3 regions of the Shewanella oneidensis MR-1 genome follow, and region 1 is predicted to be linked to each of the others. Evidence: riboswitches for the same ligand, from Rfam matches in the RefSeq annotation. Region 1 holds a riboswitch; each other region holds the start of a gene.

Region 1 (8,161 bases):
TTTCTCGACGTTAGGCGCGTCACTCAAGCCGTAGGCCACATTGGGGTAGGTGAGTAGGCTCACTAAGGCTTGTTTTGCATCGGCTTTTTGAGTGCTGGGTTGTGTGGCTGTTGGGGCTGGAGCAATCGTAACGCCGGAAACATTATTGCTACGACTTTGAGCATCGACCATGCGACCTTGAATGCCATCTTTGGCCAGCCATAGAATAAAACGGCTGATGCCTTGAATACCTGCCTCGCTTAAATCGGCATTAAAGCTGACTCGGCCATCGTCTTCGAGGGTGAGGTGAGTGAGTGGAATAGTCTTCTCACCACTACTGAGGTTGCCCTCAAATATGGTTTTGCCCGCTTTACCCGTTTCTTCAAGGCTCAAATCTAAGGTTAAATTATTCAGCGTCAGCTGATAGTCACCCAACATCTTGGCCTGTGACAGCGAGCGAAGACGTTGTTCTTGTCCCAGCAGCCAGACACTGTAAATCTGCCCGTCTTTAAAGATATTGCCCTTCGTTATCACAAAGTCCGCCATATAGCCTGGGGCGAGCTTACCAGTAAAGTCGGCTGTTCCCGCCATTTCGGCGGCTTGGGTGGTGAGGGCTGCAAGGGCCTTATCTTCACTGAGCCCTTGCGTAATGGCTTGACGAAGGCGAGGCCAAAAGGCATCGGTCTTAATACCAAATTGCGTGAAAGCAAACGGAATGCCCGCATTAGCGACCGCTGCGGGGTTTGTTGGCGCGCGCTCCCAATGTCTTAGTTCTGCAAGTGAGACTTCGCGGTCAGCATCATCTGTACCAACATCTGGTGCCTGTGGGTAATTAAGAGGAAGAATTAAAGAGTAATTCAGGGCCTTTAATTCGTTTAGACGCGCATATTCTTGGCCACTTGCGAGTAAGTTGGCCGGCTGCTTATGTTCTTTTAGTAGGTTAGCGGCACGCAGCAAATCGTTGAGATTTTTTGTTTCAAATACGATTTGTTTCTCGGCTAGGTTATCTAAACGTTCGAAGGCGATATTAAATTCAATCTGGGGTGATGTTGAGCTATTAACAGGCTTGCTCTTATTTTGGTTATACCAGTTAGCATCGGCAAAGGTTTGCCTGATAAGCGCGATACTGCCCATTAAGGATTCGGGATAGTCTTGCTCCGAAGTGCCTTTATCAAACGCCATAAATGGTTGACTACGTGCGCGGTAAATCACCTCGTTAGCCGTTTTATCCGCTAATGAAAGGCTGACACCTGTGCCGCGGAAAATACCATCAAGCTTACTGCTTTGCACACTGGTAAAGCCGTTATTGATCCAATCCTTTGCCCGTTCTTTATTGGGGTAAACATAATTAAACCATTCTTTTTCAGCGTGAATTGCACCATTTTCAGCATTACCCCCAATACGCTTAATATCATATACCGGACGCTTCAGCCCAAGTTTGGGATATTCAAACTCGATACCATAATCGGTAAAGGGATCGATAAAACCAGGATAGATAGTATAACCACTGAGATTGATCTTTAATGCCGCAGCTGGGATATCATCTTCTTCAATAATGGCTTTGATACGATTGTTTTCAACTAACAATGTGGCATTTGATAGTCGTTTTCCTGGTGCAATAATTAATTCTGCATTAGTAAATGCGGTTAACTTATTGACGGGGGCAATGGGATTGGCCTCGGCAAAAATGGGATGGGATACCAAACTACTTATTATGCCGCAGCTTATTATTATCTTGTTGTTTATCAGCATTTTTTATTCACTAAGATGGAGGGGAATAAAGAGTAACCTAAAGCAGATGTAAATACTAAAGCTGAATTGTAACGCAATTTAAGCATTTGCTTGAATGCCAACGGCGGGTTTCGTAGACAATAAAAAAGCCCGCATTGCGCGAGCTTTTTTTAGTTACTTAGTGTTAATAGCAAACAGCTGTTACCAACACAGTTCTGGATTAGATTAAGAAATCATCCATAGAACGGCCTTTATTGACTTCGTTCTTAAATACCGTTGGCATACGACCTTGACCAGTCCACTGGATCACTTCGCCGTCAACTTCAATTTGGTATTTCGCTGGACGAGGAGCGCGTTTTTTGCTCGAAGCTTTAACCGCAACACCGCCTAAGTCGTCGATTGATAAACCAACAGCTTCCATTTGTTGACGGATTTCTTCAATCTTGGCATTACGAGCTGCAATAGCTTGCAGCTCTTCTGCTTCCATTGACTCACGCTCAACTAAGATTTTATCTAGCTTAGCCGCTAAATCACGCAGTTCTTCAACGCTGAGATCTTTTACAGCAGCTTTAAAACGACGACCGTGAGTTAATATTTCTAAAAATTCGCTCATATCTATTTTCGTCCCACTCTATTTTTAATACAGGATAATGGTGAACAACAGCTAAATGATAGAAACTAATATTGCTCGAATCAAATAAAATTATGCAATAAACAGAAATTAAATATTATTTAAGTTTTGAACTTTTTATATGTGGCAAATAACTGTTCAAAAATGTGGCCAATACCACAGTCTTAAAAAATGCAAACAGGCGTTTGACTTTGATTGACGTTAACGTTAACAGGACGTAAAGTGGCGCTATCCTGCATTGGTGATGACCAATGTTTTGTCCATGTACATGAAAGTGTAGGAAGGAAACCCTATGAAAGTATTGGTGCCTGTTAAGCGCGTAGTTGATGCCAATGTGAAGGTCAGGGTAAAAGCTGACAACACCAGCGTTGATACCGCAAACCTCAAAATGGCGTTGAACCCTTTTTGTGAAATTGCAGTAGAAGAAGCGGTTCGTTTAAAAGAAGCGGGCAGTGCTACAGAAGTAGTGGTCGTTAGTATCGGCAATAAAGCCGTTCAAGAACAATTACGTACCGCGTTAGCCCTAGGTGCTGACCGTGCTATCCATATTGATACTGAAGAAGAGTTAGCGCCAGTATCCATTGCTAAATTACTTAAAGCCGTACAAGAAAAAGAACAAGCGCAATTAGTACTGTTTGGTAAGCAATCCATTGATGGTGATAACAACCAAACGGGCCAAATGTTTGCGGCATTAACCGATATGCCACAGGCAACTTTTGCTTCAGCAATCAAAGTTGAAGGTAATTCAATCCAAGTGGCCCGTGAAATCGACGGTGGTATGCAAACCCTGAGTCTGCCATTACCTGCGGTAGTGACAGCCGATTTACGTTTAAACGAGCCACGTTATGCTTCATTACCGAACATCATGAAAGCCAAACGTAAGCCATTAGATGTGCTGACGGTAGCGGATTTAGGTGTGACGCTAAAAGCCCATCAAACTGTAGTCAAGGTGACGCCACCTGCTGAACGTAAGGCCGGTATCATGGTTGCGTCGGTAGCAGAGCTGGTTGAAAAGTTAAAGAATGAAGCGAAGGTGATCTAAATGGCCATTTTAGTATTAGCTGAACACGATAATGCGGCTCTTAAACTGGATACCGCTAAGGTTGTCACCGCAGCGCGCGCAATTGGTGATGATATCCATGTATTGGTCGTCGGCCATCAATGTGGCGCAGTGGTTCAAGCGGCGCAAGCATTACAGGGCGTCGCCCAAGTCTTAGTCGCCGATAACAGCGTTTATGAAGCGCATTTAGCGGAAAACGTGGCTAAATTGCTGGTGGATTTAGCGCCAAGCTATAGCCATATCCTCGCAGCGGCATCAAGTGCGGGCAAAGATACTTTGCCACGAGCAGCCGCCTTGTTAGATGTTGCTCAAATTTCTGAAGTGATTGCTGTGGTGAGCAGTGATACCTTTGTGCGTCCGATTTATGCGGGTAACGCTTTAGCGACAGTACAAAGCCACGACGCTGTTAAAGTGATGACAGTGCGTGCCAGTGCCTTCGATGCGGCAGCGCAGGGCAACAGTGCCGCCGTGACCACCTTGGATAAAGTGTTTGCAGCCAAAACTCAGTTTGTTTCTCAATCTTTAACGGTATCAGCGCGTCCAGAGTTAGGCAATGCGGGCATTATCGTGTCCGGTGGTCGCGGCATGGGTAGCGGTGAAAACTTCGGCATGTTAGAGCAATTAGCCGACAAGCTTGGTGCCGCAGTTGGTGCATCACGGGCTGCGGTTGACGCAGGTTTTGTGCCTAACGATCTGCAAGTCGGTCAAACAGGTAAGATTGTCGCACCTAATCTCTATATTGCTGTCGGTATTTCGGGCGCTATCCAACATCTAGCAGGGATGAAAGACGCTAAGGTAATTGTGGCTATCAACAAAGATCCTGAAGCGCCTATCTTCCAAGTGGCCGATTATGGTCTCGAAGCCGACTTGTTTGAAGCTGTTCCTGAGTTGATTGCATGCCTAAGTTGATTTTATTCGTGATCTAAATCAGAGTAAGCGGCTTTGCGGTGGTAACTGCTTAGCCGCTTATGTTTTTATGTGCCTCACGCCCATGCATGGGCGTTCTTAGAAGTAGAGACGCACCAAATATCAGTAGTGATCAGTAGGGTGATTCCATTGATCGATCACGAAAGGATTTGGTACCGAAGTGGTTTGATTTATCACGATCAACTGCTGGGGTTGTGCTGAATAGGTACAATACTGCCGTAGTATTTCCTGATATGGATATTCGGAATCGTTACTATGGAGTGCTACTGATAGGACAGGTGATCTTGGGTAGCAATTGCCTTTTCCAACCAGTTCAGTCGCCCTCCATTCGTTCTTTGACGAAGAAATGATCAATGACTGTAATTAGTTATGCCGATTCGGCACTTTCTTTGTTGCCGCCTGTGGTGGCAATTGTATTGGCGATTGTTACTCGCCGAGTTCTCTTTTCCCTCGATTTAGGTATTGTGATTGGGGTGTTATTACTCTATCAATTTTTGGCACTGGCTAGCGCTGAGTTTTTATTTAACAACGTAAAAAGACTTTTTGGGTCGGAAGCTGGGGTAAATTCTTGGAATTTATACATTCTCGGTTTCTTAATTGTATTGGGGATGATCACTGCTCTTATTACCGTGAGTGGAAGTGCGCGGGCGTTTGCCGATTGGGCGCGCTTGCACATTCGTAATAAACGCGACGCCAAACTACTGACCATGTTTTAGGGTTGTGTTGTATTTATTGACTATCATTTCAATAGCTTATTCGTTGGTTTCGTCGCCAGGCCCGTGACCGACCGCTACCATATTTCCCGTGCTAAGTTAGCTTATTTATTAGATTCTACCGCTGCGCCGGTTTGTGTTCTTTCGCCAGTATCAAGTTGGGGCGCTCATATTATTGCGCTGATTGGCGGCATATTAACGGCCCACGGCGTTGCGGATTCAGGGCATTTAACTGTCTTTATTCAAATGATCCCTATGAATTTTTACGCTATTTTCTCTTTATTATTACTGCTTTGTGTCTCCTTTATGGGGTTAGATATTGGCCCGATACGCGAACATGAATTAAATGCTATGCGCGGTAATTTATACGATGAAACTAAAGGTTTACCGCCAGGCGCAAATGCCGATTTACCCGAAGCTGATACAGGTAAAATCCTCGGATTATTTTTACCTATAACAGATTTGCCACTCTGTATTTTATGATCGACAGTGGTGCTCAAGTGTTAGCGAAAGAAGGTATTGAATTTAATGTTATTTCAGCCTTTGAGAAAACCGATGTCAGTTCATCCCTGTTCTTTGGGGCTTTAATTGGTTTAGCGGTTGCGCTGGTGCTTAATCTAGTACAAGGCGTTGAAAAGTCCATGGTGGTCAAAGGAGTGGTGCAGGGCGCTCGCTCTATGCTACCTGCTATTTATATCCTATTGTTTGCTTGGACTATTGCAGGTGTGATTGGTCAGCTAGAAACCAGTAAGTTTATGGCGAGCCTCGCGACGGGTAATATTCCCTTTGCCTTTTTACCGGGGTTGATGTTTGTGTTAGCGGGCATAACAGCATTCTCCACGGGAACCAGTTGGGGGACATTCGGGATTATGCTGCCGATTGCGGCGGATATGGCGATGGGGAGTCATACTGCCATGATGCTGCCTATGTTGGCGTCGGTATTGGCTGGAGCGGTATTTGGTGACCATTGCTCACCGATTTCTGATACCACGATTTTGTCGTCAACCGGAGCGAGTTGTCATCATATTGATCATGTAGTGACTCAGCTTCCCTATGCTGTGATTGTCGCGCTTATTAGCTTGGTGGGCTATGTGGCACTTGGCGTGACGGAATCGGTCAATGCGGGACTTGTCACTTGTAGCGTATTGTTTGTGTTGACGATTATAGGCTTACGGATAAAGTCAAAAAGCGTTGTTTAATCGGTGTGTGATTTAACATCTTTGTTATACCAATCACATTAAATATCTAATCAGTTCAGAGCCTCACAGGCATCTCAATCCAAGGCGCATTGACGAAGAAATGGTTATTCCCTTTTAAGTCAATGTAACACGGGAGTGAGATGCCAGTGAGGCTCCCGAAGGGCGGGGTTGAACGTGCTTTATACTGCGTTTAAGGCTTTCGACAGAGCACCACTATGCCTTCAAGCCTTCGCCTTGTCTAAAGCCCGTTTAACTCCCGCTGAATGAACAGATATTTAATACGATTGGTATTAAACCTCTCTTAGGCATCATTTTATTGAGAAGTTTAAACAAATCAGCCAGCAACTATGCTGGCTGATTTTTTATCTATCAATCATCCCAGATTATTTGGTCTGATTGAGTCCGCGGCGGTTGAGTAAACCCTCGGTGGTGGGTTCTTGTCCGCGGAAGTTTTTGTAAGCTTCCATTGGCGCAATACTGTTGCCCACTTCGCGAATGGTCTTGCGGTATTTCATGCCGATGTCACGGTTTAAGCCACCTTGAGTTTGCACATAGGCAAAGGCATCGGCCGCTAAAATCTCACTCCACATATATGCGTAGTAACTTGCTGAGTAGCCACCGGGGAAAGCGTGGGCAAAGTAAGTCGACTTATAACGTGGTGGTACAGCGGTGATATTTAAGCCGTGTTTTTTCAGCGCATTGGCTTCAAATGTTGCTACATCTTGCAGTGGCGCATCAGGGCTTAATGAGTGCCATTCCATATCAACGAGGGCGGCAGCCATATACTCTAACGTATCGAAGCCTTGGTTGAAACTACCTGATTTTAAAAGTTTTTGCAGTAACTCATCAGGGATAGGTTTGCCCGTTTCGTAGTGTTTAGCGTAATTTGCTAACACTTTAGGGTGAGCTGCCCAATCTTCTTCGAAAGTCGATGGGAATTCCACAAAGTCACGGGATACTGAAGTCCCTGAAAGACTTGGATAAGTCACTTTGGAAAACATACCGTGAGTGCCGTGACCCATTTCGTGGAACATAGTGGTGACTTCATTGTAGCTAACGAAGGTCGGTTGACCTTCTGGCGCTTTTTTAATGTTCATCACGTTAACCACGACAGGCTTTGTGCCTTCGAGGAAGGATTGACCCACAAACGAACTCATCCATGCGCCACCGCGTTTGCCTTCACGGGCAAAGTAGTCAGCATAGAAAATCGCCATGCTTGAGCCATCGGCATCAAACATTTCGTAGGCTTTCACATCTGGGTGGTATACAGGCAAATCTGGGCGTGGCTTTAAGGTAACGCCATACAGCTCTTTAAGGGTATAAAACACACCATCTTCAAGTACGCGGTTAAATTCGAAGTAGGGGCGGATGCTATTGGCATCGAGGGCGTATTTTTCTTGGCGAACTTTCTCGGCGTAGAATTCCCAGTCCCATGGTGCGAGTTCAAACTTGCCACCGGTCTTGTTGATCATCGCTTGAATATCGGCGGCTTCTTTCTCAGTATTGGCAACAACGGCTGGCACCATTGAGCCGAACATGCTGTAAACCGCTTCAGGGGTTTTAGCCATTTGCGGTGCAAGGCGATAGCTGGCCCAGTTTTCATAACCAAGCAGTGCTGCACGTTCGGCACGTAATTGGGCTAAGCGAGACACTAAGGATGCGGTTTCGTTTTCACCCTTTAACCCACGGTTTGCCGAGGCTTCCCAAATGCGTTGGCGCAATTCACGGTTCTCTAATGAGGCCAGAACTGGTTGGCGAGTGGTGTTAGTGATGTTGATTAAGTATTTACCATCGTGGCCTGCGGCTTTGGCATCGTTTGCTGCTGAGGTGATTTCACTGTCAGAGAGGCCAGCGAGTTGCTCTTTGTTATCGACAACAATGGCGATGTCTTTGGTTAAGCGCAGTAAGCGTTGGGAGAATT
Region 2 (8,161 bases), 840 kb from region 1:
GGGCAAGTACTTTCCTTCCTAAAAATTCAAATTAGCCTGCTGCGTAAGAACTTAGATCATAGTTGCCGCAGCCCTGCGGTAGAGGTGCAACTCACCGAAATCAATGAAGGAGTCAGCACCGCCTATGTACAGCTAAGGGAGTTGTTATCCACCTTTAGATTAACCATCAAGGAACCCAATCTGAAGAATGCGATGGAAGCAATGCTTGAGCAACTTAGGGCAAATACTGATATCAAGATCCATCTCGATTATAAACTCTCTCCTCAATGGCTTGAGGCAAAACAGCATATCCATATTTTGCAGATCACCCGTGAAGCAACCCTCAATGCCATCAAACATGCCAATGCAAGTCATATCAATATCCGCTGTTACAAGGATGACAGGGGCATGGTCAATATCAGTGTGAGTGATAATGGCGTCGGCATTGGCCATATTAAAGAGCGGGATCAACACTTCGGTATCGGCATCATGCATGAGCGTGCCAGCAAATTAGACGGTGAGGTTGTATTTAGTAGCAATGATACGCACACTAATAGCACTGCCACGACTGAACAACGTCATCAAGAAAATCCAGACTCGCCCCTTGAGTCCCACAACACATCAAATTTGTCACAGGGAACCATAGTCACTTTAATCTTCCCTTCCCAACAGGAGCCTACACATGGGTAAACCTTATTCAGTTCTTGTGGTGGACGACCACCCACTCCTTCGTAAAGGCATTTGCCAACTAATCACCTCCGACCCCGACTTTAGTCTCTTCGGTGAAGTAGGCAGCGGTTTAGATGCCTTAAGCAGCGTTGCAACAGATGAACCAGACATCGTCTTACTCGATTTGAATATGAAGGGAATGACGGGCCTAGATACCCTCAATGCCATGCGCCAAGAAGGCGTGACTTCACGAATTGTCATCCTTACAGTTTCGGATGCAAAACAAGATGTTATTCGCCTTTTACGTGCTGGGGCGGACGGTTATTTACTTAAAGATACTGAACCAGACCTCCTCCTTGATAAACTTAAAAATACCATGTCAGGCCACAGGGTGATCAGTGAAGAAGTTGCAGAATACCTCTATGAACTTAAAAATGCCGCCGATGAGCAAGAATGGGTTTCAAGCTTGACACCAAGGGAGTTGCAAATCCTGCAACAACTGGCGGAAGGCTTAAGCAATAGAATGATTTCAGAACACTTACACATCAGTGAAGGTACAGTGAAAGTGCATGTGAAAAATCTGCTGCGTAAGGCCAATGCCAAATCGAGAACCGAGATGGCGGTAAGGTATCTAAACAATTAATGCTTAATACGTTAACGATTTAACAGTTAAAAATAATAAAGGCAATCAATGGATTGCCTTTATTATATCTCGATCTTAACGGCGAGATGCTATAGCCCTTTTTGCACAAATTTATACCAACTGAGTAGGGCTTCTTCTAAATCTTCCAGCCCACAATAGGCTTCAGATTCGGCATCATAAAGTGACATAGCCTCTTCGAGTTCATAATCCTGCTCAAATCCCAACGCATTGGCGTAAATTCGCGCCTGCTCTTCATCCAGATCTAAGGAAAAATCTTTACCGATCAAACGCCAAGAATCACGCTTACCCGATTGAATTTCTTTGATAATATCGAGCACTTGCTGAATTTTGGCTAACTCTGGCCCTAACTCTTCTGAAAACCATTGACCCAGCACTTCATGGTCCATACTAAAGCTGGCTAAAAACGTGCCTGTCAAACTGTTACGCCGAAATTCATATTCCATTTTTTCTTCTCAATACATGACAACTGAACCTAATTTTAATGCATTTCATCATAACTTGCTTGACCAGCTGCTTAGCCCAATCACAGGATCAATTGTTAGAATTAAGGGCTATCAGACTTCATTTGCACAACGAAATCAGTTAGCTTGAACCCACAATTTAGCAAGAGATGGAATGCGATATGCACGATGGATTTATTTACAGCCTAGTCCTAAGTGGCGAACAGGCAGGCTCAACCTTAAGTCCTGAACAACTTGACAACTGGGACCCTAAAGATGGGCTGGTTTGGATACACCTGCGTTATCGCCACAAAAAAGCCCGCCATTGGGTATTACACTGCGGTCTCAACAAAGTCGAATCTGATGCACTACTCGCCGAAGATACCCGCCCTCGAACCGTGCTGGCTGGTGAAGGGGTACTGCTCGCCCTGCGCGGCGTTAACTTAAACCCAGATTCGGCCCCTGAAGACATGGTGGCCGTTCGTATTTATGCTGATAACCAGCGCATAATATCTACCTGCGAGCGCGAGCTTCAGTCAGTTAAGGATGTCGCGGGTTCGATTATGGCAGGAACAGGCCCCACTACCACTGGCGACTTTATCGTTGCCATTTGTGAAAGGCTCACCATACGAAAAGTGGATTTTATCGATACGCTTGAGGAACAGCTTTTAGAATTAGAAGAACAAGTTGTCTCTGGCAATGTTAAAGATTTACGCACAGATATCGCCGAGCTGCGTCGGCAAACCGTAGCGCTGCGCCGCTATTTAGGCCCCCAGAAAGAAGCTTTCGCTAAGATGCTATCGGAGCAATTTGTGCTCTTTAACGAGCCCGAAAAACTCAAAATGCGTGAAACAACCAACAATCTTATCCGTACTATTGAAGACTTAGACGCACTACGCGACAGGGCCAATGTGACTCAAGAAGAATTACTCAGTCAACAATCAGAGCAGTTAAATAAACGGTTGTATTTTTTGTCATTAGTATCGGTAATCTTTCTTCCATTGGGCTTTTTAACTGGATTACTTGGGGTAAACATTGGCGGTATTCCTGGCGCGGATAACAATTTTGCCTTTACCAGCTTTTGCATCATTTTAGTCTCGCTTGTTGCCCTACAAATGGTCATTCTCTATCGATTTAAGTGGCTATAACAAGTAGCTGAAAATGTAAGACAAACGCCAATGCTATTGGATTGGCGTTTTGTTTGGGGATCTCGCGTTTAATGCGGCAACTCAAACAGATTGGTCATCACCTTATATAACTCAGTACCTTGATGTACAGACGCCGAGGCAAAGTGCAAAATAGGTACACAGTCCTGTGGCAAGCTTAGCGCCGTCAGTTCCTGTTCACTGCCATATAAATCAAGCCGCAGCAGGTTCACTAACGTCTCACCCGCCGCAAGCGGTTCGCCGACAGGAGCCACATACTCAACCAAGCCAGCCATCGGCGCATGATACTTTTTATAGTCCTTAAGATAACAGCCAAAACGCCGCATCTTAGCGGGTTCCACTTGCTCGGCGATCACTCCACGATGGCTTAAATAGGCCAAAATCCCCTTAGCATCGACGAGTGCATCCTCAAGGCAAATACGTTCTTGGCTCGCAAGTTCTAAGGTGAATGCTGAAACGGCAATCTCGAGATCCCGCCCCATCACTTTAGCCACTTCACTCAATTGCCACCAAGGACAAAATGCCGCCTCATCCATCGCACCACCAAAACTATTGGGGATCACTAAGGTGTAAGGAATCGCAAAAAACTGCGCCGAAGCAATATCATATTCAGGGCAATACAAATGCTTACAGGATTTCGGGCCGGTATGGAGATCTAATACAATATCCGCTTCATGGGCCATGGCCTGCAGGTTAACCGCCAGTCTATGACCCGTGGTCACCCCCCAATCGTTGCGTAATCGCCGCTGGCAAGCTTCAACCAAGGTGCTGCGATAAGCTTGAATAAGCTCGCTATCACTTAGCTCAGCATGTTCCTTATACCAAGTTGGCAAATCTATCGCGTGATTCAAATACTCTCGGTTCCAGTTTACGCCAGTTATCGGATCAAAACGCCCAAGTGTAAACTCACCGCTTTTTTGATTAATCCCCAGCGGATTAGCTAACGGCACCAAGGTAATCTCACCTAAGATATCGCAGCGTTCGAGCTGCTTCATCAATTGATAAATCACCGCATTACCTTGCACTTCAGCGCCATGGACATTGGCTTGAATATAGACTTTCGGGCCAGAATGCTTACCGCTTGGCTTGAAATGATAAATCGGCAACGTCAGCGCCTGCCCTGCGGCAAGCTCCCCAATTTGCAGAGACGATGTTGTCGGCAACATATTAAGCGCCTTCAAACAGATTTTCGTGCAACGCTTTAACCACCTGCGCCGCTTCAGATTCGGCCACTAACACACACAAGTTATGCGGGCTCGCACCCTGGCAGATCATGCGCACATTATGGGGTTCCAGCACTTCAAACACGCGGCGGCAAATACCGGCTGTGGTGGCTATGCGATTACCGATAATCGCAACTAGGGCTAAACCATCCTCCACGCGCACACGGCAGTGTTGTGATAACTCTTGCAGCAACGCTTCACTTAACAGACCTTGGCCACTGGAGTCGGAGCCAGTTTTATCAAGCGTGAGTGATACGTTAACTTCAGAGGTGGTAATTAAATCCACACTGATCTTATGTCTTGCTAAGGTCGCAAAGGTCTCGGCCAAAAAGCCCTGCGCATGTAGCATTTGTAGGCTGTGTAAATTCAGCAGGGTTTGATCACGGCGCAGCGCCACAGCACGAAACACAGGCGCATCTTCAACCTGGTGGCGGATCCAAGTCCCGCCTTTTTCTGGCTCCTTGCTTGAACCCACAAACACTTGAATTTGTTGACGCACAGCTGGAAGAATCGTCGCAGGATGCAGCACTTTGGCACCAAAGGTTGCCATTTCAGCAGCTTCGTTAAAGCTGATTTCGGCAATAGGATGGGCATTTGGTGCAAGCCGTGGATCAGTCGTATAAATCCCCGCCACATCGGTCCAAATCTCAACCGCAGAGGCTGTTAAGGCTTCAGCTAACAATGCCGCGGAATAGTCGCTACCACCGCGGCCAAGCGTAGTGGTTTGCCCCGCCTCATCTGCACCAATAAAACCTTGAGTTACAATCACTTGTTCAGACAACAGCGGCAATAAGTGTTCACGGGATAACAAGGCAATCTGTTCAACTTGTGGCTCGGCACGGCCAAAATGGCTGTCGGTACGCAGTACTCGGCGCACATCGAATGCGCTCGAGTTCGCGCCTTTTTCCCGTAACACTGCCGCAAATAATGCTGATGAACATTGTTCACCAAGGGACAATAACTCATCCATAGTCGCCTTGCTGCGTGCTGAGACTAAGGCTTCGCTCAGGACCGCCATGCGGCTGAGCAGCTTATCTAACGCGGCCGCAACATCATTGGGGCGACCGAGTTTATCTAAGATAGCGTATTGAATTTGCGCAATTTGTTTTAATCGTTGCAAACGACCATCGTCGTTAATCGACTCTTGAGTGAGTTCAACCAAAAGATTGGTCACGCCACTTGAGGCGCTAACCACCACTAAACGGCAATCGGGATTACCCAGCACAATCTCGGCACAGCGATTCATTGCGCCGTAGTCGGCAACTGAGGTTCCACCAAATTTAGCGACAACAAGAGACATTAGCGCACCTCCGCAAAAGCAAGAGATACGATACAAACTTCAATAACAGATTGATTAACTAACATGATTACGCTCCGAACTAACTTCGTTCGAAGAGCCTGGTGCTCAATGATACGCACCCCAAAAGAAGGGAAACAGCAATCGTCACCAGAAGCTCTCCACCAATTACAGGTGACAATCGTTAGGATTCAGCCTAAGCGACCGACATAAACATGCAGCAACCACATCTATGCCTCGGCGCTAATCTCCCTCATCAATCATCGCTGGAGTTTGTGCTCCTCTGATTGACTACCTAGTTAACGCTCCTCTTCTGTTCCTTTCCGCCGGAAAGGGACGAAAAAAGTAGCAATAAACCCCTAATGAAGTCAATGCTAATTTCACACCTGATAAACAAATTCAATAAACGCTTTTAAAAACAATGGGGATTTATGGACCAAAGCAAAAAGAAACGAGAAAACAGTATAGGCTTGATGTGGAATTCAATGGATTTAAAAAAACACTCACCAAGCCTTGCTGTGAGAGAGCAAAGCCTAGTCAGAAAAAATAGCTAAAAAAGAGTAAGCTGTAGTTAGGTGACCAAGTCTGGCAGCTCATAAACTAAGCGGACATAATCGTTAAATCGGCCTAAACACACTTCGTTATATCCGGCTAAAGTGCAAGGCACTAAACTCACCTCACCCCTTTCCACCATGTAGATGGCATATTGATTAAACTTTTTCCCTAATTGTAATGCCATGCTTCTGTCGATAAACACGGCCCAACTCTTCTCCATATGGGATAAATCAGGCGATGCACCGATAAGTGCGCGATAGGGACTGCCTAATAATTCAATTTCACGAAGTAATTGACGGTCGAGTAAACGGTTTTGGCTGGAACTAAGGAGGGTTGAAGCGGGGTTATGGGCGGTAATTACAGCAAAAGAAAAATTACAGGATAATGCTTGAGTAAGCAAAAACAACGGCGTTTGATAATGCTGCCACAAATCTTGAGTCATGTTGTCCATCGGTAGTCTAGTCGAAAAATGAACCCGACTTAGTTTAGCAGAGCGTCTCAAAAATCCAAAGAGGCGTGAACTCGCTCACAAGAATTAGAAATACATTAGTTATACTAATCAATGACTAAAGTAAATATCATGGTAAATTAACGCCTAATCCAGAAATTTGTTAACATTTCATTTGTTAACAAATGCCTAAAACGAGTACAATGTCGTCATTGGCCAGTTAAGCAGATAACATTAAGTTTGCTTAATCTTGACAAGGGTTTGTTAGATTCCTCTGCGAAATCACCTTATGCTGGCCGGACATCTTTTAAAATGTGTTCTACATTTGATTTATCATTTAAACATTTTAAAAAAAACAATAGTTAAGGAACTATTCTTAACTATTGCTTATCGAAGTTGATACTGGTTACGTTTTATCGTATTACACTTTAAACGTTCACTTATATACATCCTGACGTGTAGCCGTAAAGATCTTCCCTTTGAAGCACAGAGCAGTGAGTGGAAGTATCAACAATTTATGAATATAAGAATCCGATGTAAGTGATTCTTATGGTTAGAATATTGGTTAAAATTTAGGTACTTAATATGCAAAATCCGCACATTCTGATCGTTGAAGATGAAGCCGTTACCCGTAACACGCTAAGAAGTATTTTCGAGGCAGAAGGGTATGTGGTAACTGAGGCCAATGATGGCGCAGAAATGCATAAGGCTATGCAGGAAAACAAAATTAACCTCGTGGTTATGGACATTAACCTACCAGGTAAAAACGGTCTGTTGTTGGCACGTGAATTACGTGAAATCAACAACATCGGTCTGATATTCCTTACAGGCCGTGACAACGAAGTCGACAAAATCCTTGGACTTGAAATTGGCGCGGACGATTATATTACCAAGCCGTTCAACCCGCGTGAATTGACGATTCGTGCTCGTAATCTTCTGACTCGTGTGAATAGCGCTGGTAACGAAGTCGAAGAAAAGAGTTCTGTCGAATACTATCGTTTCAACGATTGGAGCTTAGAGATCAACAGCCGTTCTCTCGTAAGCCCACAGGGTGAATCTTACAAACTGCCACGTAGCGAATTCCGCGCTATGCTGCACTTTGTTGAAAACCCAGGCAAAATCTTAACTCGTGCCGATCTACTGATGAAGATGACTGGCCGGGAGTTAAAGCCACACGACCGTACTGTTGACGTGACTATCCGTCGTATCCGTAAGCACTTTGAAAGCTTGCCAGATACGCCAGAAATCATCGCCACCATTCACGGTGAAGGCTACCGTTTCTGCGGTAACTTAGAAGACTAATCTTCAGTTTACCGTTTTAACACCTATAAAAAACCAGATCTTAGGATCTGGTTTTTTTATCTCTGCAAAATAGGTTTTAGCAGTACGAAATAAAGCAAACTTGAGACCCAAATAACAACTCAGTGAACTTGAATATTGAGCGCCAGATAAATATCGAGTGTGTTGTGATTAAACTAAGCAGCGTACTGTTAAATAAGTAGGCTTAACTCAGAATCATACAAAATAAAAAAGAGTGAGAACGTTGCCCCACTCTTTTAAAAACATCACTCTTTATAAATGCCAGTCTGATATAAATGCCAACCTAACGCTGAGTTATTTGCCGTTTTTAAGCTGTCTATCGAGGAAATCCGCCAGCGAGCGATATAAATGGTTACGCACCTTTTCGCCACGCATTGAATGCTTAGAACCTGGATAATCA
Region 3 (8,161 bases), 2.2 Mb from region 1:
GTAATAAGGATTTAATAAATGCCTCGTCATTAGGGCGATATTCCTGCGGTACATCGCTAATGCGGTACAGCTCTTTTTGCTGATCATCCCTATCGCGCTCAGCATCAAAGGTATCATCGGCATGCCATAACATGCCCATGATATAAGGCCTATCTTTAGGCGCCATCACGATACGATGGGTGAAGGTGCTGCCTTGGCGTTCTTCCCGTTGAAAAAACACCATGCTCTCTAACCAACCGGTTTTGCGGTTAAGTTCGAACTTACCATAGGCCTTATACTTGCCTTTTTCACCTTGTAAAACGGCGATCAACTTATCTTCACTGACCTGCTCAACCGTCCAAGTTAAGCGCCCATCCATGGGGGCGCTTATGCTATAACCGACGCGAGGCTCAAGCGCCACAGGCAAGGTTGGAGCTTGTTTAAACAAGTTATTAAGATTATGCCAGCGCTCAAATAACTCCTTGAGATCTTTTTGATCCATCTTGGCAATGGGGGTTAATTGACGGACTTCACCATTGTTAAACTCCACCTTAAAGCCATCTTTAACCAACTGAACGATTTCATTGGATTTGGCTCTAGGGTCGATATTACTCACCGGAATGGGTATGCCATAATCGCTAATTTGCAGCAGGTTAGGTTGGATAAAAAAGCGGGCGTTATGGGTTAATGGCGTGGTTAAGCTGGCCGCCTTGCTCTCTGCATCCTGTAATTGGTAATCCAGCAGCAATCGTGCCTGCAACACTTTGCGGGTTTCGAAACCATCATTAAGGTGTGAGGTGGAAATAATCTGATACTCACGCTCAGTGGGTATGCCAGCCGAGGTGGCAGAAACGCTATTATCGCAAGCGGTTAACAGCGTGAGCGTAGCAGTGATGCAAATTATCCTACATATCCCTATAGCCATCTGAACTCCATTGGCAATTTATGTTATTGAAATGTAAACTGATTCGTTTGTAAATTGGCGACATTATACACAAAAAAGCCCCTATGGAATAAAAAGCGCTCGGCAGAATAAAGCAAAGATTGCGGCAAGGAGAGCCGAGAATTATTAGGTTGATAACACAAGCAGATTGCCCTGATAAGCCCTTATCCTTTACGCTTAGTGACGCCGATAAATTACCCACAAGCTATGTAAACCTGTGGTTAGCTTGTTCAATGGAGAGAAAACGATGAGCTCAGATGATAAGCCAGAACTAACCACAGCACCTTCCCAAGCCATCCCGCAGGAAGCCTTTGATTGGTATGATGAGTATGCCCACGGGATCATCGACCGCCGTGAGTTTATGATGCGCCTCGCAGGTTTAGTGGCACTGGGTTTTACCCTCAGCACACTCACAGGCGCACTGATGCCTAACTATGCCTTAGCCGAACAAGTCTCCTTTAACGATCCCACAATCCAAGCCAGTTATGTGAAGTTTCCTTCCCCCGAAGGCTATGGCGAAGGGCGGGGTTATTTAGTCTTGCCAAGCGCGTTGCTGATCCCTGGCCAAAAGGCTGGCGATCCTAAGACCTTAGATCCCACTAAAAAAGCCCCCGTGGTGTTAGTGGTACACGAAAACCGTGGCCTTAATCCTTATATCGAAGATGTGGCCCGCCGCTTAGCGGCCAAGGGTTATATCGCCTTTGCCCCCGATGCGCTTTACAGCCTTGGTGGATATCCTGGTAATGATGATGCGGGCCGCGCCATGCAAGCGAGCCTCGATAGAGCCAAAATCGAGCAGGATTTTATCGCCGCCGCCCGCTTTTTAAAGTCGCACCCGCAGAGTAATGGCAAACTCGGTGCCGTCGGATTTTGCTTTGGTGGTTATATCGTCAATATGCTCGCCGCCATCATCCCGGACGAGCTTGCCGCAGGCGTGCCTTTTTATGGCACCCCAGCGGTCACTGAGCTACGCAGCCGAGTTAAAGGCCCGCTAATGTTACAATTTGCCGCTTTAGATCAACGGATTAACGATACATGGGCCGAGTATGAAGCCCAGCTAAAGGCCAATAAAGCCGATTACGCCGCTTATCTTTACCCGAATGTGAATCATGGTTTCCACAATGATTCCACCGCCCGTTATGATGAGCCAACGGCTGAGCTCGCATGGGCAAGAACCTTGGATTTCTTTGGCAAACATTTACTCGTATAAGCCCATTTTGCGCCATTGCGACGGTTGAAAAGCAGATGTTTCTTCCGTTGCCAACTTGTAGGTGATTCGTTGTTTTATGCGCGAATGGGATCAAAATACTTGCTATCAGTTCCCATCTCGCTAGAATGCCCGCTCGAATACCTTTAAGTAGAGGCGCGCTGCCTATGACTACTTGTGCGGAGGGTGATGCCGCAGATGTACAAGGAAAGGAGTCAGCGCCGAAGTAGCCAGGTCATCAAACCGAGCTGCTGGTTTTGCATCAAATAGGTGCAAGACTGCCATAGTCATCCACTATGGAGCGCTACCTGAAGGGGCTGAGGAGTATTACCTCCCTATAGGTTTTGTTTCTTTATCCTCTCGGTAGATCTCCACCCGTTTTCTTTAGGTGAAAAGAGATCATGGAAATTAGTCATTTTGCCGACTCCGGTTGGTCAGTGCTTCCCCCTTTGTTAGCCGTCGCCTTGGCGATCATCACTCGCCGCGTACTGTTATCCCTTGGCGTAGGGATTGTGGCCGGCAGTTTGTTACTCAATCAGTTTTCTCCCTTTGATTCATTGCACTATATGTTCAATACCGTGCTGAGGATTTTTTGGGTCGATGGCGCACTTAATCGCGACAATATCAATATGTTGCTGTTTATGTTGCTGCTCGGTGGGCTGATTAGTTTGATGAGCGTCTCTGGCGCCACCCGCGCCTTTGCCGAATGGGCGGCCAAGCGCGCTAAAACTCGCCGCGGCGCTAAGGGCTTAACTGGCATCATGGTGTTTGCATTTTTTATCGATGATTTTTTCCACAGCTTATCGGTGGGGGCGATTTGCCGCCCGGTGACCGACCGCTTTCAAATCTCCCGCGCCAAACTGGCCTATCTTTTAGATTCCACCGCCGCGCCCGTGTGTGTGCTGATGCCTATCTCCTCTTGGGGCGCCTATATTATCGCCCTCGTTGGCGGCATTATGGCGGCCCACGGCATCACAGACCAAAGCCCCATCTCCGCCTTTGTGGAGATGATCCCGATGAACCTTTACGCAGTGTTTACCCTGCTGATGGTGCTGGTGGTGATTGCCTTTCAGCTCGATATCGGCTCGATGCGCTGGCATGAAGAGCGTGCTTTGCAGGGCAAATTGTGGGATGAATCTAAAGGCCGGCCGATTGGCTTAGATATGGAAAGCCCAGAGGATAGCAACGGCGGCATGATTGACATGGTGCTGCCCATCTTCACCCTAACCGCCGCTACGGTTTACTTTATGATTGACTCGGGCGCCGCGGTGCTTAGCGCGCAAGGGCTGCCCTTTAGTGTGCTTGGCTCCTTTGAAAACACTAACGTAGGCTCATCGTTAGTGTATGGCGCTCTATGCAGCTTAGGGGTATCGATTGCCTTGGCGCTGCGCCTAAAACTTGGCGCAAAAAACTGGATCAAAGCCGCGCCCCAAGGCGTAATGGCGATGCTGCCAGCCATCAATATTCTGCTGTTTGCCTGGGCGATTGGCGCCGTAGTGCGCGATGTTGAAACCGGTAAATACCTAGCCTCCCTTGCCAATGGTAACTTGCCAATTGAAGTGTTGCCTGCAGTGGTGTTTGTGTTGTCCTGCGCCATGGCATTTGCTACTGGCACCAGTTGGGGCACCTTTGGCATTATGCTACCCCTTGCTGGCGATATGGCCGCCGCAAGTGATATCAGTTTAATGCTACCAATGCTTGCCGCAGTGCTCGCCGGCTCAGTGTTTGGTGATCACAGCTCGCCGATTTCGAGCACTAGTATTTTGTCGGCAACCGGCGCAGGTTGCCATCATATCGACCATGTGATGACCCAGCTGCCCTACGCCCTTGCCATGGCCTTTGGCGCCGCCTTAGGCTACTTGGCCATGGGCTTTATGCATTCGACCTTAGCGGGTGTATGCGTTAGCGCCCTGTGGTTTATCCTGTTTAGCGCCTATCACCTGCAAAAGGCTAAAACCCGCCAAGCGCTTGCGAGCGCCTAAGGCCCGGGTGAGTTTCTTACAAAGCCGTTAAATAGCGCTCATTAAAAAAGCCGTGTGGTTAACCACTCGGCTTTTTGTTAGGTGTCTTTTTATCTGTGCTTTTAAAGGGCTCTTGTTACAAGCCCATAGGATTAGCCTAGCAAGGCTTATTTAACCTGAACTAGGGATAAGAAATGTTGAACTAATAGCCCTCCAAGTGATCGGATCTTTCGACCAAGAAAAGCCCCATCACACCGGAGGGCTTTTGCATAAATGAGTGGAAGTGTTTTGCGATGTCGATGATTTTTGCGCTGTTTTTATTCCAGAATGGGAAAAAACGCTGTTAACCGATGGCACACGCAAGCGTCAACGTGCTGGCCGTATGACGATGAGCGAAGTGATGACCATCATCATACTTTTTCAGATGTCTCATCACCGTGATTTCAAGAACTTTTACATTGGCTACTTGGCTCATTTCTATAAATCCGCTTTTCCCAACTTACTCAGCTATACCCGCTTTCTTGAGGTGATGCCGACAGCGTTAGTGCCGCTTTGCAGTGACTTTACCTGTCTCAAAAGTGAACCCACTGGCACTGAATTTGTTGATTCAACCCGCATCAAAGTGTGTCATAACCTACGTATTCATCGCCATAAAACCTTGGCGGGGCTGGCGTGCAGAGGTAAAGGCACCATGGGGTGGTTCTATGGCTTTAAGCTGCATTTGATTGTGAATCATCAAGGCGGAATAGTGGCGGCCAAAGTGACCCCAGCGAATGTACATGACACAAAACCGATGAATGAGATGGTGCGCAGTGATATGGATAAACTCTATGCAGATAAAGGGTTTATCAGTAAAGCGCTGTCCAGTGAATTGCAGGAAAAAGGCGTCACACTGGTAACAAATGTGCGTAAGAATATGAAAGAAAAGGTAATGTCGTTATGGGATAGAGCAATGTTGTCGAGACGTTTCATCATAGAAACCATCAACGACCAGTTAAAAAATATCTCTCAAATAGAGCACTCTAGACACCGCAGCGGGCATGGTTTTATGCTCAATATGATTGCGGGGCTCATCGCCTATCAATTGAAAGACAATAAGCCACAATTGAACATCACTAGCGCGGAGTTTAATGCTATTGCAGTTATGGCTCGTTAAACCGATCTCAGGTTAATTAATTGTCTGTGTGGTTTTGCGTGTATTTTGAGTATCGCAAAGGGTTGTATATATGTCGCTCATATATTGCCCATATTTAGCCAAGCGCGAATATGCCGATGGATGATTATCTGCAGGTGGGATTTATAAATAAGATTTTCTAAACAGGCATTTTTTGAAAAGTCATCCTCTATATAAAAGAGGCTTGAGTTTAGGCTCAGCTAAAGAGTGTTTAACTGAGCCGGATAAGTGTTTGTTGAACTAGATTGGTTTTGAATTGAACCAAATAGTTTTTGAACTCATCGAGAAGGATAAACCCCGTCGTCAACGGTGACGTAAACTGAGTTTATCCTAATCGATTGCCACCGCTCCCTCAAGGCCATCAAGATGATGGGCAGAAGGGCACTGTAACATCGCGTTACTGCAACACCACGTGCTGGAAACCCTGCACCAGAGTGATGACCGGCTGGGGATAGAGTCCCAGCAACACCACCAGCGCGGCAGAGAGCAGTACTACCACGCCACCGGAGGAGAGTGCCCAGTCGGCGCTGGCATCCCGCTGCTGCATGCCCGGTTCGCGCAGATAGAGGGTCACCATCACCTTGAGGTAGTAGTAGAGACCCAGGGCGCTGCCGAGCACGATGGCACCGGAGAGCCACCAGAGCTGTGCCTCGACGGTGACGCCGATGAGGTAGAACTTGCCGATAAAGCCGAGCGTCATCGGAATACCGGCCAGAGAGAGCATCATCACCGTCAGCACGGCGGTGAGGTAAGGACGCTTCCAGAACAGGCCGCGATAGCTGTGCAGGGAGTCTGCATCCTTGCCGCGATAGGGGCTCGACATCATGCTCACCACGCCAAAGGCACCCAGACTGGTGAAGAGATACATCAGCAGATAGACCCCGGCCGCTTCCACCGGCATCTGGCCGATGCGGCTCGCCACGATCACCGCCAGCAGATAACCAAAGTGGGAGATGGAGGAGTAGCCCAGCATCCGTTTGACGTTGGTCTGCACCAGTGCCAGCAGGTTGCCGACGAGGATGGAGATGACCGCCATAGCAGCCAGCAGCCAGTGGATCATGGGATCGCTCGCCGCCGGGACCGCCAGATAGAAGCGCAGCAACACGGCAAAGACCGCCACCTTGCTGACGGTGGCGAGGAAGGTGGCGACCGGTGCCGGGGCACCTTCATAGACATCCGGGGTCCAGAGGTGGAAGGGGGCCAGCGACAATTTAAAGGCAAAGCCGACCAGCATTAACCCCAAACCGCCCATCAGCAGTGGGTGGTGAGCCGGGCTCTCGGCCAGGGTCTGCCCCAGGGCGGCAAAGCTCAGGCTGCCTGCCTGTGCATAGAGCAGCGCCATGCCAAACAGCAGGAAGGCGGTGGCGGCGGCAGAAAGCACCATGTATTTCACCGCGGCTTCCAGCGAGTGGCGCTCGCGGTAGGCGTAGCCCACCAGACCGAACATCGGCAGGGTCAGCATCTCGATCCCGATAAACAGGGAGGCGAGGTGGCGGGAGCAAGCTAGCACCAGACCACCGGCTGTGGCGATCAACAGCAGCAGGAAGAACTCCTCCCTGTTGTCCGGGTAGGCTTTCAGCCAGGACTGACCGAAGGTACAGGTGGCCAGAGCGCCGATCAGAACCAGTCCCATGTAGAAGACGGCGTAACTGTCCACTTGCAGCAGCGGGGTGACCCCCTGATCCCCCTGCGCCATCACGATGGGCAGCGAGAACAGTGCCATGTTGAGGCCAACAATGGTCACGGTAAAGGCGGTGGTGACACAGCGGCGCCAGGCGATGGCCAGCATCAGGGCCGCCATGGCCCCGGTGGTCAGCAGCAGGGGAAGCAGTGCCAGCAGTTGGGAAGCGGAGAAAGTCATTGCAGGGCTCCAGCAGTCGGCAGCAGATACCAGTGCAGCACGTTGATGAGGCTGCTGCTGGCGGTATCAATCACGGGTTGGGGATAGAGGCCAAGCAGTACCAAGAGACCTGCAATCACCATCATCATGGTCAGCTCGCGGCGATCCAGTCCCTTGAGCACACTATCATCCTTGGCGGGGCCAAAGCAGGCGCGCTGCAACATGATGAGGGAGTAGACCGAGGCCAGTACCAGACCGAAGGTGGCGACCGCCGTGATAACCGGGGCCACCTGGAAGCTGCCGACCAGGATCAGGAACTCGCCGACGAAGTTGCCGGTGCCCGGCATGCCGAGCGAGGCCACCGAGAAGAACAGCATCACGCCAGGCAGATAGCGCAGGCGTCCCCACAGGCCGCCCATCTGGCGCAAGTCGCGGGTGTGCAGCCGCTCGTAGAGCTGACCACACAGGATAAAGAGACCGGCAGCGGAGAGACCGTGGGCGATCATCTGCACCACGGCGCCCTGCAGGGCCACTTCGCTACCCGAGTAGATGGCGATCATCACAAAGCCCATGTGGGAGATGCTGGTATAGGCCACCAGCCGTTTGATGTCGGTCTGGCCGAACGCCACTATGGCGCCATAGATGATACCGATCAGGCCCAGCACCATGGCGTAGGGGGCAAATTCGGCCGAGGCTTCGGGGAACAGCGGCAGGGCAAAGCGCAGCAGACCGTAGGCGGCGGTTTTCAGCAAAATACCGGCCAAGTCCACCGAGCCTGCGGTCGGTGCCTGACTGTGGGCATCCGGCAGCCAGCCGTGCAGCGGCACCAGCGGCATCTTGACCGCGAAGGCGATGAAGAAGCCCAGCATCAGCAACCACTCAACGCTGTTGCTCATCGGGGTGTTGAGCAGGTCCAGATAGTTGAAGGTGTAGACACCGGTGGCATGCTGGTGGGTCAGCACCAGCCCGATGATGGCTACCAGCATGATCAGGCCACTCACCTGGGTGTAGATAAAGAACTTGGTCGCGGCGTTGATCCGTGATTTGCCGTCAGTGA

What was found. Region 1 has a riboswitch for lysine ahead of SO_RS14645 (Na+/H+ antiporter NhaC family protein). Riboswitches for the same ligand answer to the same signal wherever they lie in the genome.
Region 2: another riboswitch for lysine. It lies ahead of lysC (lysine-sensitive aspartokinase 3); the one in region 1 lies ahead of SO_RS14645 (Na+/H+ antiporter NhaC family protein).
Region 3: another riboswitch for lysine. It lies ahead of SO_RS04700 (Na+/H+ antiporter NhaC family protein); the one in region 1 lies ahead of SO_RS14645 (Na+/H+ antiporter NhaC family protein).

What each region holds. Positions count from the first base shown of each region.
Region 1 is NC_004347.2:3,276,906-3,285,066, reverse strand. It holds gene SO_RS14665 (amidohydrolase family protein) at 1-1,731, opposite strand, end outside; gene SO_RS14660 (H-NS histone family protein) at 1,931-2,323, opposite strand; gene SO_RS14655 (electron transfer flavoprotein subunit beta/FixA family protein) at 2,634-3,383, shown strand; gene SO_RS14650 (electron transfer flavoprotein subunit alpha/FixB family protein) at 3,384-4,310, shown strand; lysine riboswitch at 4,406-4,602, shown strand; partial or broken gene SO_RS14645 (Na+/H+ antiporter NhaC family protein) at 4,682-6,240, shown strand; gene SO_RS14640 (M3 family metallopeptidase) at 6,624-8,161, opposite strand, start outside.
Region 2 is NC_004347.2:4,118,985-4,127,145, forward strand. It holds gene narQ (nitrate/nitrite two-component system sensor histidine kinase NarQ) at 1-669, shown strand, start outside; gene SO_RS18525 (response regulator) at 662-1,291, shown strand; gene SO_RS18530 (YacL family protein) at 1,381-1,755, opposite strand; gene SO_RS18535 (zinc transporter ZntB) at 1,935-2,900, shown strand; gene SO_RS18540 (succinylglutamate desuccinylase/aspartoacylase family protein) at 2,969-4,084, opposite strand; gene lysC (lysine-sensitive aspartokinase 3) at 4,086-5,441, opposite strand; lysine riboswitch at 5,585-5,759, opposite strand; gene SO_RS18550 (DUF3293 domain-containing protein) at 6,010-6,444, opposite strand; gene arcA (two-component system response regulator ArcA) at 7,027-7,743, shown strand; gene SO_RS18560 (S9 family peptidase) at 8,056-8,161, opposite strand, start outside.
Region 3 is NC_004347.2:1,039,620-1,047,780, forward strand. It holds gene SO_RS04690 (hypothetical protein) at 1-904, opposite strand, end outside; gene SO_RS04695 (dienelactone hydrolase family protein) at 1,170-2,132, shown strand; lysine riboswitch at 2,273-2,444, shown strand; gene SO_RS04700 (Na+/H+ antiporter NhaC family protein) at 2,531-4,111, shown strand; gene SO_RS04705 (IS982-like element ISSod20 family transposase) at 4,368-5,246, shown strand; gene nuoN (NADH-quinone oxidoreductase subunit NuoN) at 5,662-7,125, opposite strand; gene nuoM (NADH-quinone oxidoreductase subunit M) at 7,122-8,161, opposite strand, start outside.